DNA from 2 places in the Mesorhizobium sp. WSM4845 genome. Region 1 is predicted to be linked to the other one. Evidence: predicted binding sites of a transcription regulator. Region 1 holds the regulator's gene; the other holds the start of a gene.

The links. The regulator HrcA, encoded in region 1, represses chaperone genes, less so after heat shock. The targets are predictions, from matches to a motif close to GTTAGCACTCNCNNNNNGNGAGTGCTAAC.
Region 2: a site for HrcA is predicted at 5,897-5,925, ahead of groES (co-chaperone GroES). Genes of this name have one in related genera too.

The regions. Positions count from the first base shown of each region.
Region 1 is NZ_JBVVQA010000012.1:139,544-147,174, forward strand. It holds gene AC0L2C_RS16145 (RNA polymerase sigma factor) at 1-1,061, shown strand, start outside; gene cysK (cysteine synthase A) at 1,398-2,378, opposite strand; gene AC0L2C_RS16155 (hypothetical protein) at 2,683-2,880, opposite strand; gene hrcA (heat-inducible transcriptional repressor HrcA) at 2,962-4,077, opposite strand; gene rph (ribonuclease PH) at 4,213-4,929, shown strand; gene AC0L2C_RS16170 (VOC family protein) at 5,129-5,539, shown strand; gene rdgB (RdgB/HAM1 family non-canonical purine NTP pyrophosphatase) at 5,539-6,201, shown strand; gene hemW (radical SAM family heme chaperone HemW) at 6,198-7,361, shown strand; gene AC0L2C_RS16185 (caspase family protein) at 7,555-7,631, shown strand, end outside.
Region 2 is NZ_JBVVQA010000017.1:96,265-103,895, reverse strand. It holds gene AC0L2C_RS20060 (PAS-domain containing protein) at 1-88, opposite strand, end outside; gene AC0L2C_RS20055 (FecCD family ABC transporter permease) at 536-1,552, opposite strand; gene AC0L2C_RS20050 (ABC transporter substrate-binding protein) at 1,582-2,529, opposite strand; gene AC0L2C_RS20045 (ABC transporter ATP-binding protein) at 2,526-3,338, opposite strand; cobalamin riboswitch at 3,426-3,629, opposite strand; gene AC0L2C_RS20040 (AraC family transcriptional regulator) at 3,895-4,728, shown strand; gene AC0L2C_RS20035 (bifunctional helix-turn-helix transcriptional regulator/GNAT family N-acetyltransferase) at 4,828-5,763, opposite strand; gene groES (co-chaperone GroES) at 6,014-6,310, shown strand; gene groL (chaperonin GroEL) at 6,372-7,631, shown strand, end outside.

The sequences.
Region 1 (7,631 bases):
GGCTGCTGGCGGTGGCGTGCAGACGCCGCGTCGACGCGATCCGGCGGCGGCTGACCAGCGAGGCGAGCCGCGACCATCTCAGGCTGATCGCCGAGGAGATCGAGGCCCGCATGATCGATGAAGACCTGCCCGATGAGCGGCTGCGACTGATGTTTGCCTGTGCCCATCCGGCGATCGAGGCTGGCGTACGCGCGCCGCTGATCCTGCAGGCTATTCTGGGCTTCGACGCAGCGACGATCGCCTCGGCCTTCCTGGTATCGCCGGCAACGATGGGCCAGCGCCTGGTGCGCGCCAAAAGCCGCATCCGCGAGACCGGCATTCCGTTCCGCGTGCCGGAGCGGGCAGAGCTTGGCGAGCGGCTGGATGCGGTGCTGGAAGCGATCTACGCCGCGTTCGCCGAAGGCTGGTCCGACCCGGCCGGCACCGAAACCCGCCGCCGCAATCTCGCGACCGAAGGCATCTGGCTCGGCCGGCTGGTAGCCTCGCTGATGCCGGATGAGCCGGAAGCGCTTGGCCTGCTGGCGCTGATGCTGTTTGCCGAGGCGCGGCGTGCGGCGCGGCGCAACGCCGCCGGGGACTATGTGCCATTGGCCGAGCAGGAGCTTGGGCTGTGGGACGGCGCGTTGATTGACGAAGCGGAGACATTGCTGAAGCACGCCGCGGCCAAGCGCGTCGTCGGCCGCTACCAGCTCGAGGCAGCCGTGCAATCCGCCCATACGACAAGGCGGCTGACCGGCCGGACCGACTGGGCCGCGATCAAACAGCTCTATGATGCGCTGTCGGTGATTGCCGGCTCGCCGGTGGTCTCGATCAACCGCGCGGTGACCCTTGCCGAGGCCGACGGCGCCGCGGCGGGATTGAGTGCACTTGATGAGCTTGGCGACGACAAACGGCTGCATGATTATCAGCCTTATTGGGCCGCCCGCGCGGGCCTTCTGGCCAGGCTCGGCAAAACTCGGGAGGCTACCGAGGCCTATAACAGGGCGATCGGCCTCGAACGCGACCCGGCCGTGCGCCGGTTCCTGCAGGCACGACGGGCTGGGCTCGCAGCCGAAGAATGAGGTCAGGGAAAGGCCGGGGTCAGACATGATCCGATGTTTGGGATCTAAGGCCGACCGCTGGTGCCGCCCCTCATTGCCCTGCCCGTCCTCCGCAGCAGCTGCGGAGGGTGGACCGGGCATTTCTCCCCGTAAACGGGGAGAAAGAGGCTGGTCGCGGTGTCGGCACTTTTTTCTGCAACGCTGGCGATTGGCGAACCCGTCAATGAGAGCGCCCCCTCGCCCCATTTACGGGGTGCGGATGCCGGCAGGCAGGTGAGGGGCGGCGCCGGCTTCGACAATTGGCGGGGCGCTACGGAGGCGCGGGAAACCGCAACCGCAGGCCGGCACAAATATGCCCTAAGCCCCCAGCCCTTCGAACAGGATCGTCGACAGATAGCGTTCGGCGAAGGACGGAATAACGACCACCAGGTTCTTGCCCTCATTCTCCGGCCGCGAGCCGACGACGATCGCCGCCTGCAGGGCAGCGCCCGACGAGATGCCGACCGGCACGCCTTCGAGGCGGGCGACGAGCCGCGCATTGGCGACCGAATCCTCGTTGGAGACCTTGACGATCTCGTCATAAATGGTCGTGTCGAGGATCTTCGGCGCGAAGCCGGCGCCGATGCCCTGGATCTTGTGCGGGCCGGGCTGGCCGCCCGACAGCACCGGCGAGGCTTCCGGCTCGACGGCGACGACATGCACGGAGGGCTTGCGCTGCTTCAGCACCTGGCCGACGCCGGTGATGGTGCCGCCGGTGCCGATGCCGGCGACGAAGATGTCGACTTCGCCATGAGTGTCGTTCCAGATTTCCTCGGCAGTGGTGCGGCGGTGAATTTCCGGATTGGCGGGATTCTCGAACTGCTGCGGAATGATGGCGTCGGGCAGCGTCGCGGCCAGTTCGTCGGCCTTGGCGATGGCGCCTTTCATGCCTTTCGGCCCTTCGGTCAGCACCAGTTCGGCGCCGAGCAGCGCCAGCATCTTGCGGCGTTCGACCGACATGGTTTCCGGCATGGTCAGGATCAGCTTGTAGCCCTTGGCGGCGGCGGCGAAGGCGAGCGCGATGCCGGTGTTGCCCGAGGTTGGCTCGATCAGCGTGGTCCTGCCGGGCGCAATCCTGCCCGATGCCTCCAGCGCCTCGATCATCGAGACGCCGATGCGATCCTTGACCGAGCCGATCGGGTTGAAGAATTCGAGCTTGGCCAGCAGATTGGCGACGACGCCCTTTTCCCCCGCGAACTTGTCGAGCCGCACCAGCGGCGTGTCGCCGATCGTCTCGGTGATCGAATTGTAGATGCGGCCGCGGCCGGGCACAGGCACGGTGGTGGCGGGCTTGTTCATTGGTTTCGCTCCCAAGAGGTCAGATGGGCAAGGGTCAGGCAATCAAGTGAGTCAGGCAACTAAGTCTCGACCAGGCAGGATAAAGCCTTCGGCCGCGCAAGCTAGTCTGCCGTTTGAAAATATCCGACGGGGTCGCATGCTGAATACATCCTCGCCCGCAGGTGACGGCCAGATGCAACCGCCGCCGCCCTCGGGGCACCGCATCACTTGCCGGTCGGCCCAGACCGCGTCGCCGGAGACGACGAAGCCGGTCACGAGATCCTCATGCTCGCCGGTCGGCTAGCCGTCCTTGCACCTTTCGGGCTCAGTTCCCGGCGGCGTAGAAATCGTCGTCGAGGCGCTTTTCCAGCGCGACGAGATCGGCCGGCAGCGGCAGGCCCATGGCGCGCATCTCCCCCAGCTTTTCGCGCAACTGCTCCTGCACTTCATGCTGATCCTCGGGCTGGTTGATCATCTGCTCGAGCAACAGGCTGATCTGAGCCTTGAATGATTCCAGCGCCATTTTTTTCTCCTTGAGGTTCCCTTAAGCATGTCGCGTTGGAAGGATCCGTGCGACGCGCTTCGGTTTTTTGGGCGACATGCATTATCGCAGCATGCGGGAAATAAGCTGCGCGGTATAGTCGACCATCGGCACGATGCGTGCGTAGTTCAGCCGGGTCGGGCCGATGACGCCGAGCGCGCCGATGACGCGGGCGTCCTTGTCGCGATAGGGCGCCACGACCAGCGACGAGCCCGACAGCGAAAACAGCTTGTTCTCCGAGCCGATGAAGATGCGCACGCCGGAGCCTTCCTCGGCGAGGTCGAGAAGCTGGATCAGCCCGTCCTGCGTCTCCAGATCCTCGAACAAATGCCGCAGCAGCTCGATGTCGGCCTGGGCGGTGACATTTTCCAGCAGATTGGCGCGACCGCGCACGATGAGACGCGCCGGCAAGCCGCTCTCGGCGCCTGCCCAGACAGCAAGGCCCTTCTCGACCAAATCCTGCGACAACGTGTCGAGGGCGGCCCTGGTTTCTTCCTTGATGCGGGCGATCTCGACCCGCGCCTCGGCCAGCGTGCGACCGCGGATATGGGCGTTGAGGAAATTCGAGGCTTCGTGCAGTTGCGAGACGGTGATGCCGGCGGGCAGGTCGACGACGCGGTTTTCGACGTCGCCGTTCTGCGACACCAGCACGGCCAGCGCCTTGTTCGGCTCGAGCTGGATGAATTCGATATGCTTGAGCGCCACCTCGTTCTTGGCGGCAAGCACGAGGCCGGCGCCGCGCGACATGCCGGACAGCATCTGGCTCGCCTCGGTGAGCATGTGCTCCAGCGTCGCACCAGAGCCGGAGGCGCGTACCTGCGCCTCGATGGTGCGGCGCTCCTCGTCGGAGAGATCACCAAGCTCCATGAAGGCATCGACGAAGAAGCGCAGGCCGGCCTGGGTCGGCAATCGGCCGGCCGAGATATGCGGCGCGTAGATCAGGCCGAGATGCTCGAGATCGCTCATCACATTGCGGATGGTGGCCGGCGACAGCGAAGACGGCAGGATACGCGACAGGCTGCGCGAGCCGACCGGCTCGCCGTCCTTCAGATAGGAATCGACAATGCGCCGAAAGATGTCGCGCGAGCGCATGTCGAGCGATTGAAGGGCGGGCGATTGAAGCGCGGGGGATTGGAGCGCTGCCGCCGACTGGGAACCGGGATCGACTGCCTTGGTCATTCGAGCCAAATACCTCCGGCCCAAGGATATAGACATCGGCCTCGCCCGCGCAACTGGTCCATTTTCCTTTGCGCCTCTCGTCGCGTGCGGCTACAAGCCGGCCACGACTCCTAAAACGACAAGAAAGAAGCCTGAATGCGCCCTTCCAAACGCCAGTTCGACGAAATGCGAGCCATCTCCTTTGAGCGCGGCGTCTCCAAGCACGCGGAAGGCTCGTGCCTGGTGAAGTTCGGCGACACCCACGTGCTGTGCACCGCCAGCCTCGAGGAAAAGGTGCCGGGCTGGATGCGCAATTCCGGCAAGGGCTGGGTGACGGCGGAATACGGCATGCTGCCGCGCTCGACCGGCGAGCGCATGCGCCGCGAGGCTTCGGCTGGCAAGCAAGGCGGCCGCACGCTGGAAATCCAGAGGCTGATCGGCCGTTCGCTGCGCGCAGTGGTCGATCTGCAGGCGCTGGGCGAGCAGCAGATCACCGTCGACTGCGACGTGATCCAGGCCGATGGCGGCACGCGCACCGCCTCGATCACCGGCGGCTGGGTGGCGCTTTACGACTGCCTGCGCTGGATGGAAGCCCGGCAGATGGCCAGCGTCGCCAAGGTGCTGAAGGACCATGTCGCGGCTATCTCCTGCGGCATCCACGACGGCCAGCCGGTCATCGACCTCGACTATCTCGAGGATTCATCGGCCGGCACCGACGCCAATTTCGTCATGACCGGCAAGGGCGGCATTGTCGAGATACAAGGCACGGCCGAGGGCGAGCCTTTCTCGGAAGAGCAATTTGCGGCGCTGATGGAATTGGCCAAGAAAGGTATTGCGCGACTGGTCAGCCTGCAGCAGATGGCCGTGGCGTAGTCCTGCAAATGCCGAGCTTGTCCGCCCCCCTCTGGCCTGCCGGCCATCTCCCCCTCAAGGGGGGAGATCGGGTATCCAATCGGCTTTCGCCAACTGTCGGCGGCGTGGGATGTGCGGAAGCGCTGAAGCTGCCAATCTCCCCCCTTGAGGGGGAGATGCCAAGTTTTGGCAAAGAGGGCAGGCCAGAGGGGGGTGCCTCGTGACACCCTCTGCCATCCTCGAATCAGCGCTGTACGTCACCGACCTCGATGCCGCGGAAAAATTCTACACCGATGTGCTCGGGCTCGATCTGCTGGGCAAGGTCGACGGCAGGCATCTTTTCTTCCGCTGCGGGGACGGCGTGCTGCTCATCTTCAACGCCGAGGCGACCAAGGTGCCGCCGGCGCCCGATGCCAGGCTGAAAGTGCCGCCGCACGGCACGGTCGGCGACGGCCATCTCTGCTTTGCGGCGAGCGCGGACGAGATCGTGCGCTGGAGAGCGCATCTTGAGCGAAAGAAAATCGCCATCGAAAGCGAGTTCGAATGGCCGCAGGGTGGCCGCTCGATCTATGTTCGCGACCCCTCCGGCAATTCGATCGAATTCGCCGAACCAAGAATTTGGGGCATCTGATGCATTCGCTTGATGGACATGAGATCGTTGTCGCCAGCCACAATGCCGGCAAATTGCGCGAATTCGCCGATCTGATGGCGCCGTTCGGCATAGAAGCGAAGTCGGCCAAGGAATATGGCCTGCCGGAGCCGGACGAGACCGGCACCACCTTCGAGGAGAACGCCTATATCAAGGCCTTTGCCGCCGCCAAGGCGACAGGCCTGCCGGCATTGTCGGACGATTCCGGCCTGTGTGTCGATGCGCTGGGCGGAGCGCCCGGCGTCTATACCGCCAACTGGGCCGAGGCGCCCGACGGGAGCCGCGACTTCGGCATGGCGATGCAGCGAGCCGAAGTGGCGTTGCAGGAAATCGGCGCGGTTGCGCCTGCGCAGCGCAAGGGCAGCTTCGTCGCCGTCATCTGCCTGGCCTTTCCCGACGGCGCGGCCGAATTTTTCCGCGGCGAGGTCGAGGGCACGCTGGTATGGCCGCCGCGTGGCGAACTCGGCTTCGGCTACGACCCGGTGTTCGTGCCGGACGGTTTCGAAAAGACTTTTGGCGAGATGACCGCAGAGGAGAAACATGGCTGGAAGCCAGGCCAGCCGACGGCATTGTCGCATCGCGCTCGCGCCTTCCAGAAATTCGCGCAGGCCAGACTGGATTTGGCGCGATCGGCGGTGAAATGACCATGCTGCTCGACCGCAGCCCCGGTTTCGGCGTCTACGTGCACTGGCCGTTCTGCGCGGCCAAGTGCCCCTATTGCGACTTCAACAGCCATGTCCGCCACCAGCCGGTCGACCAGGAGCGTTTCGCGCGCGCCTTCGAGACCGAGCTTGCGACGATGCGCAACCGCACCGGACCGCGCGAGGTGACCAGCATTTTTCTCGGCGGCGGCACGCCATCGCTGATGAAGCCGCAAACCGTGGCGACGGTGCTGGACGCGGTGGCGAAGAACTGGACGGTGCCTGCCGGCATCGAGGTGACGCTGGAAGCCAACCCGTCTTCGGTCGAGGCCGAGCGCTTTCGCGGCTATCGGGTGGCAGGCGTCAACCGGGTGTCGCTCGGCGTGCAGGCGCTGAACGACAAGGATCTGCGCTTTCTCGGCCGGCTGCACAATGTCGATGAAGCGCTGCACGCGATTGGCCTGGCGCGTGAGATTTTCCCGCGGCTGTCGCTCGATCTGATCTACGCACGGCCCGGCCAGACAGCGGAAGCGTGGCAGGCGGAGCTCGAGCAGGCGATCGGCCATGCCGCCGACCATTTGTCGCTCTACCAGTTGACCATCGAGGAAGGCACGCCGTTCCACGCGCTGCATGCGGCCAGGAAATTCGCTATTCCCGACAATGACCATGCCGCCGATCTCTATGCGCTGACGCAGGAGATCACCGCTGCGCATGGGCTGCCGGCCTATGAGATTTCGAACCACGCCAGATCAGGCGCCGAAAGCCGGCACAATCTCACCTATTGGCGCTATGGCGAATATGTCGGCGTCGGTCCCGGCGCGCATGGCCGCTTCGTCGAAAACGGCCGTCGCGTGGTGACGATCGCCGAAAGAATGCCGGAAACCTGGGCCAATCTGGTCGAGGCCAAGGGCCATGGCGTCACCGGCGGCGAGATCCTGACGCGCTCGGAAGAGGCCGACGAGTTCCTGTTGATGGGGCTGAGGCTGGCCGAGGGCATCGACCTCTCTCGCTATGAAGCGTTTTCCGGCCGCGGCCTGTCGACGGCGCGGCTGTCCATGCTGCAGGGCGAGGGGCTGGTGGCGCCGATCGGCAATGCCCGCCTGCGCGCCACGCCGTCCGGCATGATCGTGCTAGACGCTGTGGTGGCGGATCTGGCGCGGTAAAGCTTGGGCCAGGAGCTGGCCTGTCCCAGACAATTTGTCGGCTCACGCAAGGATGCTGGAAATTCGGCTTGCTTGGCCGAATGGCCATCCCACTGCCATCCGCAGCCGATAATTACTTGCAAGCGTGGGCCTGACTGGTCAAGCTTCGGTCGGGCGCCGCTAATATGCGGCTGAAGCAGAGCACGGGGCTAAAATGCGCCTCTTCAACATCGCGCTTGCTGTCATTGCTCTGATCGGAGGGCTGGAGGTGGCGTGGGCTGAAAAACGTGT
Region 2 (7,631 bases), on a different contig from region 1:
CGTACGAGGAGCCCGCCAGTTTCGCCAGCGTGGCAAGCTCGGTCGATTCGGGCGCCTGGGCGGCTTGCCTCGATGATTTCGTGACCAAACACAGTTCCTCCGGTTCGGCGCCTGGCGCAAAGCAAGGAAAGCTCGCTGCAAGCTAAGCGACCGCATAGTGGTCCAGATATACTAATGGCATGTGAACCGGGTCGATGCCGGGGCATGGCGCAGTTCTTGCCTTCTCCCCTTGTGGGAGAAGGTGGATCGGCGCGCAGCGCCGAGACGGTTGAGGGTGCTGGCCGGAGCGCTGTCGGTTCCAAGCTGGAGCACCCCTCATCCGGCCGCTTCGCGGCCACCTTCTCCCACAAGGGGGCCCACAAGGGGGCCCACAAGGGGAGAAGGTGGAGCCAATCTCGTGCAGGCCCATCGCACATGATGGCCGATCCTGCCGGTGAAAATCTCGACGGGCGGTTCGGCGCGCTGCGCCGGTCCCAGAGGTCAGTCCAAAGACTCGGCATTGTGCCAGAAGCCGGCAAGTGTGCATGGCAGCCCATCATGAACGATTGCGAATGAGCATGGTGACCACGAAGAAAGCGCCGACCGAACTGGTGATGATGCCGATCGGCAGTTCCTGCGGCGACAGCAGCGTGCGCGCCAGAAGGTCACTTGCTAGCAGCAGCACCGCTCCGAAGAGGGCGCAGCTTGCAATCAGGCGCAGATGCAACGGGCCGGCCAGGGGCCGGGACAGATGCGGGATCATCAGCCCGACGAAACCGATGACACCTACGACCGAGACCAGGATCGCCGTCGAGAAGGCAGCGACGAGAAACGCCGTCCTGCGCATCCGCACAACCGGCACGCCGAGGCTTTCGGCAGCATTCTCGCCGGCCAGGAAGGCGTCGAGCTTGCGATGGTTCCACAGGCCATAAGCAAGAATGGTGCACGCGCCAAGAGCAGCCAGCCCGACATTGTCCCATCGCGCTAGGCCGAGCCCGCCCATGGTCCAGAACAAAACCGAGCGAGCGGCGCGCTGGTCTCCGGCGAAGACGAGATAGTTGGTCAGGGCGATGAACATGAACGAGACGGCAAGCCCGGCCAGTATCAGCCGTTCGGGGCCTTGCCCCCTCACCCGCGAAACCAGCAAAAGCACGATGCCGGCGGCCAAAATGCCGCCGGTGAAGGCGGCAACCGGCAACGTCCAGATGCCGAAACGGTCGCCAAAAATGGTGATGACGGAAACAGCGCCGGCCGCGGCACCGGAGGACAGCCCGAACAGGAATGGATCGGCGAGATCGTTTCGGGTTACCGTCTGCAGCAGCGCGCCGATGACGCCCAGCCCTGCGCCGACACAGATCGCCATGATGGTGCGCGGCAGCCTGAGATCGACGACAATCTTGGCAACCGGGATCTTGGCGACCGGGATATTGCCGACTGAGCCGGGCACGAGGTCTCCGTCCAGCCCGGCCGCATGTCCGAGCGCAGCAATCACGTCGCTCAACGCTATGACTGTCGATCCATAGGCGATCGACAGCAGAGCAAGAGCGGCGATTGCTGCCGCTCCTGCTGCCATGGCCAATTCGAACGCCCTGTGGCGCAAGCTCAGAAGGCTTCCGGGTGCATCGCGCTGGCGATCTTGCCGATCGCCTCGATGTTAGCAGGTCCGGGCGTCAGCTCGGCATAGCGCAGCGCGACGAAGCGCTCGCTCCTGACCGCATCGGTCTCCTTCATTGCCGGATGGACTTTGAGGAAGTCGAGCAGTTTCCTGTAACCGCCGCCGTCCTGGTAGTCGAGCAGGATCAGGAACTGCGGATTGCGGGAAGCGACCGTTTCCCAGTCCGTGTTGCCCCAGTTCGTCTGCATGTCGGCCATGATGTTGTCGCCGCCGGCAGCGGCGATCATGGCGCTGGGGATCGCGAACTTGCCTGATGTGAAGGGTTTGTCTTCGCCGGAGTCGTAGAGAAACACCCGCGTCCGCTCGCGGTCGCCGGCCTTTGCCGTGATATCGGCGAGTTGCGCTTTCCAGCCTGAAACGAGTTTTTCCGCCTTGGCTTGCTTGCCGAAAATCCTGCCCAGCTTTTCGATGTCGCCGTAGAGCAGGTCCATCGAGGCGGCGGGGCGGTTGTTGTCGAGATGGACGCAGCTTTCCGTCAGCACCAGCGTCTTGACGCCGTGCGGCGCCAGCGTATCTGGCGTTACCTCGCCGCCCGGCTTCATACCGTAATACCAGCCGGCGAAGAAGAAATCGGGCTCGACCGCGACCAGGTTTTCGAGCGCCGGGTATTTCGGCGCAAGTTCAGGGATCGCGCCCTGCTTGGCCTTGAATTCCGGACCGACCTTGTACCATCCGGTGATGCCGGTCAGGCCGACGATCGACGGTTGCAGCCCCAGCGCGAAGGCCATCTCGGCCATGTTCATATCCTGGATGACGGCACGCTTCGGCGCGGCGTCGAACGTCAGCGGCGTACCGCAGCTGTCGACTGTTACCGGGAAAGCGAAGGCGGTCTGGGCAAGCAGCAGAGAGGCAAAAGACAGTGCGAGGCGTTTCACGGATGTTGCTCCTTGGTTAGATCAGAAGAGGCACGGTTCGGGACTTCGAACACCGTGAGTTCGCGGTCTTCGGTCGGATGGCGCAGCCGAAGCACGTCGACGCCGAAAATCTCGCGGATCAACTGCTTGGTCAGCGCCTCGCGCGGACCGGCGAGTGCCTGCAGCCGGGCCTCGTTCATCACCGCGACCCTGGTGGCAAATGGCGTGACCAGCGACAGATCATGCAGCACCGCCACGACGGTCATGCCAAGCTGCGATACGAGTTCGAGAAGTTCGCTGCGGGCGCGCGGATCGAGATGATTGGTCGGTTCATCGAGGAACAGGATTTTCGGCTCCTGGGCGATGGCGCGCGCCAGCTGGGCGCGTTGCCGCTCACCACCCGACAGCGAGCCGATCGTGCGGCCGAGCAGCGGCAGCAGGCCGGTTCTGCGAAGCGCTTCGACGACGATGTCGCGTTGCTCGCTCCTGCGTCGCCAGCAGGCATGCGGGACCCGCCCAAGTCCGACGTAGTCGATCACGGCAAGCCGCGGATCGGGCTGATCGGTCTGGCCGACGACTGCCATGTGCAGCGCCCGCTCGGCGGCCGGAAACGTCTCCAGCCGGCGTCCGGAAAATCTCACATCTCCCGCGCTCGGACGCAGCGTGCCGCATAGCATGCGCAGCAGCGTCGTCTTGCCGGCGCCGTTGGGACCGATGATAGCGAGGCGGTCTCCCGCCGCGACCGAAAGGCTGACCGCACTGACCAGGCGCTGGCCATTCGCCGTGGCGCTCAGTTCACGCGCTTCAAGAAGAGGCTGGCAGGCGTCCAACTTACCGTCACTTTCTCAATGGCGACGGAAGGAAGCTGGACCGGCCGACAAGACCGATGTCCACGTCTCCTCCCGGCACACCCCGTCCGGTCAACTCGTGCGATGGCAGGTCTCCTGGCTCGCGGGTCCTTGCGCCATCCTGCCTTCCCAGCCTTGCCGGCCAGTGGCATTTTCGGATTTTGCTCGCCGCTTACAGTTGCGGGGGCAGCCACGGCCTCGATCCGAAGATCTCACCGTGTTCCCTTTTCACCCTCGCCTTTCGGCTTGGGGACCATCAGTCAGCCACCCTAGTTTTCCGCCAATCCCAGCGCAATAAGTTTCCGGGGTTCGGAGTGCCCCGCGAGCAATGGTCTTGTCAGAACGAGCATACCGAATCTTGTAATGTAATAACGTTACTACTTAAAAGACAACGCCTGCTCCCGTCAAGCGCTTCGCCCAACGCCTTCGACTTGCCGACCACCGTCGCATTGCGCGGTGCGCAATTTCGATCAAACTGCCTCCACCAGGAAGCGATACCATGACCTGGCCAATGCGCAGTCCCACAGCAAGGAGCCATATGAACCCGACCGAGAAAGCGCTGTGGTTCGTCGAAAGCCATCTGCCGGAAGCCATCTCGCTCGACGATGTCGCCAACAGCAGCGGCGTGTCGCGCTTTCACGTGAGGCGGGCTTTCGGTGCGGCGACAGGCCGTTCGGTGATGGGCTACCTGCGTTCTCGCCGCCTGACCGAGGCGGCGCGCAGGCTCGCCGCCGGCGCACCGGACATTCTCTCGGTCGCGCTCGACGCCGGCTATGCCTCGCATGAGGCTTTCACCCGCGCCTTCCGCGACCAGTTCGGCACCACGCCGGAACTGGTGCGCGCGCAAGGCTCACTCAAAAACCTCGATCTCGTGGAGCCGATCCTGATGGACCAGTCCTTCCTCACCAATCTCGAGCCGCCGCGTTTCGAAACCAGCCGGCCGTTCCTCATCGCCGGTCTCGGCGAGCGCTACAGCTGCGAAACCAGCGCCGGCATCCCGATGCAGTGGCAGCGGTTCGGCCCCTATATCGGCAACATTGCAGGCGAGGTCGGCGACGTCGCCTATGGCGTCTGCGTCAACGGCGACGATGCAGGCAATTTCGACTATATCGCCGGCGTCGAGGTGTCCGACTTTTCGGACCTGCCGAAGGAGTTTTCGCGCGTACGCGTGCCGGAGCAGGAATACGCCGTGTTCGCCCATCGTGACCACATCTCGACCATCCGCCGCACGGTCAACACGATCTGGAACAAATGGCTGCCGGCCTCCGGGCACAAGATTGCCGACGCGCCCGAATTCGAGCGCTACGGTCCCGAATTCGATCCGCGCAGCGGCAATGGCGGGCTGGAAATCTGGATACCGGTCAAAGGGTGAGAATGGCCCAGTTTTCAACTTGTGTTGGAGACTAGTGTCGCGGCGCTCCGCCTTATCTTGCCTTCTCCCCTTGTCCCACAAGGGGAGAGGGGAAAGACGCTACAACTCCAGGTTCCAGTTCTGGCCGACCAGATCCTTGCCGAAGGCGTGGTGGCGTTCCTGATTGGCCAGCTTGAACCCGGCCGCCTCGTAGATGCGGCGCGCTGAGGTGAGCACGTCGTTGGTCCACAGCGTCAATTTCTTGTAGCCCTTGGCACGGGCAAGGCCGGTGCATTCCTCGACCAGCCGCCTGCCGATGCCGAGACCGCGCGCCGAGGGTTCGACATAGAGCAGGCGCAGCTTCGCCACCGCGTCCGACTGGCGCACGAGAAAGACCGAGCCGACGACTTCCCCTTCCCGCTCGGCGATCCAGCTGCGTTCCCATTTCGGATCGTAGGATTTGACGAAGGCGCCGAGGATTTCGGCGACCAGCGCCTCATAAGTTTCGTCCCAGCCATATTCCTGCGCGTAGAGCAGGCCCTGGCGATGGATGATCCAGCCGATGTCGCCGACCTGCAAAGACCGCAGCATGTAAGGGACCTTGGGCTCTGCACTCTCGCCCAGCAGGCGCTGCACCGTCTGCATCGCCTTGACCAGCCGGTCCTGTTCCGGTGCGGAAAGCCGGTCGAGCAGGGCCGCGACCTGATCGTGCGAACCCTGGTTCAGCGGGGCGAACGCCGCTCTTCCCGCCGGCGTCAGCGCAATCGACGAGCGCCGAGCATCGGCTTGCGTCGCCACGCGCTCGACCAGGCCACGCTCTTCGAACTTTTTCAGCAACCGGCTGAGATAGCCGGGGTCGAGACCGAGATCGCGCGCAAGATCGGTGGCGGTCAGGCCATCGCGAAGCGCCAGTTCATAGAGCACCCGAGCCTCGGTCAGCGAGAAGGCGCTTTTCAGCAGCCCTTCGTCGAGCAGCCCGATCTGGCGGGTGTAAAAGCGGTTGAAGCCCCGCACTGCATCGATCCGCTCCCTGCCGGGTTGATGATGAATCGTCATGGCATCCTCCTGCCCGCACAAGATCAACCATTTAGTTGACTCAGTCAAGTATCAGTTCGAAGCAGGCTGCGGCTGTCGATCAGCTCACTCAGCGCCTTGACTCTCGCCAGCCACCGGCTTATCTCACCGCCACGTTAGCACTCGCCATTGGTGAGTGCTAAGCGTAGGTCCGGCGCCGCCGGGCTTATAGGTTTGTCCGGCGCCGCCGGACGGAGGAACTATTCTCACCATTCTCACCGAGGAATAAAAAATGGCAAAGTCGAAGTTCCGCCCGCTTCATGACCGCGTGGTCGTACGCCGGGTTGAATCCGAATCCAAGACTGCCGGCGGGATCATCATCCCCGACACGGCGAAGGAAAAGCCGCAGGAAGGCGAGATCATCGCCGTTGGCTCCGGCGCCCGCGACGAAGCCGGCAAGCTCGTCCCGCTGGACGTCAAGGCCGGCGATCGCATCCTGTTCGGCAAGTGGTCGGGCACCGAAGTCAAGCTCAATGGCGAAGACCTTCTGATCATGAAGGAATCCGACATCATGGGCATCATCGGCTGATTATCGGCCTCACCATCACTTAATCCTAGGGCTCAATTCAAGCCCCTGCCAGGAGCTAAAAATGGCTGCCAAAGACGTAAAATTTTCTCGCGATGCCCGTGAGCGCATGCTGCGCGGCGTCAACATCCTCGCCGACGCAGTGAAGGTCACGCTCGGCCCCAAGGGCCGCAACGTCGTCATCGACAAGTCGTTCGGCGCACCGCGCATCACCAAGGACGGCGTCACCGTCGCCAAGGAAATCGAGCTTGAAGACAAGTTCGAGAACATGGGCGCGCAGATGGTCCGCGAAGTTGCTTCGAAGACCAACGACATCGCCGGCGACGGCACCACGACCGCGACCGTTCTGGCGCAGTCGATCGTCCAGGAAGGCCACAAGGCGGTTGCCGCCGGCATGAACCCGATGGACCTGAAGCGCGGCATCGACCTCGCGGTTGGCGACGTCGTCTCGACGCTGATCAAGAACGCCAAGAAGATCAAGACCTCGGAAGAGGTTGCCCAGGTCGGCACCATCGCCGGCAATGGCGATGTTTCGGTCGGCTCGATGATCGCCGAAGCGATGCAGAAGGTCGGCAACGAGGGCGTCATCACGGTCGAGGAAGCCAAGACCGCCGAGACCGAACTCGAAGTCGTCGAAGGCATGCAGTTCGACCGCGGCTATCTCTCGCCCTACTTCGTCACCAACGCCGACAAGATGGTTGCGGATCTGGAAGATGCCTACATCCTTCTCCACGAGAAGAAGCTCTCCAACCTGCAGGCCATGCTGCCGATCCTCGAGGCTGTCGTGCAGACCTCGAAGCCGCTGGTCATCATTTCGGAAGACGTCGAAGGCGAGGCCCTGGCCACGCTGGTCGTCAACAAGCTGCGTGGCGGCCTGAAGATCGCCGCAGTCAAGGCGCCGGGCTTCGGTGATCGCCGCAAGGCCATGCTGGAAGACATCGCCATCCTCACCGGTGGCCAGGTCATTTCCGAAGACCTCGGCATCAAGCTCGAGAATGTTGGCCTCAACATGCTCGGCCGCGCCAAGAAGGTGTCTATCTCCAAGGAGAACACCACCATCGTCGATGGTGCCGGCAAGAAGGCCGAGATCCAGGGCCGCGTCGCCCAGATCAAGCAGCAGATCGAGGAGACCACCTCGGACTACGACAAGGAGAAGCTGCAGGAACGTCTCGCCAAGCTGGCGGGCGGCGTTGCCGTCATCCGCGTCGGCGGTGCGACCGAGATCGAAGTCAAGGAAAAGAAGGACCGCGTCGATGACGCCCTCAACGCGACCCGTGCGGCCGTCGAAGAAGGCATCGTTCCCGGCGGCGGCGTCGCACTGCTG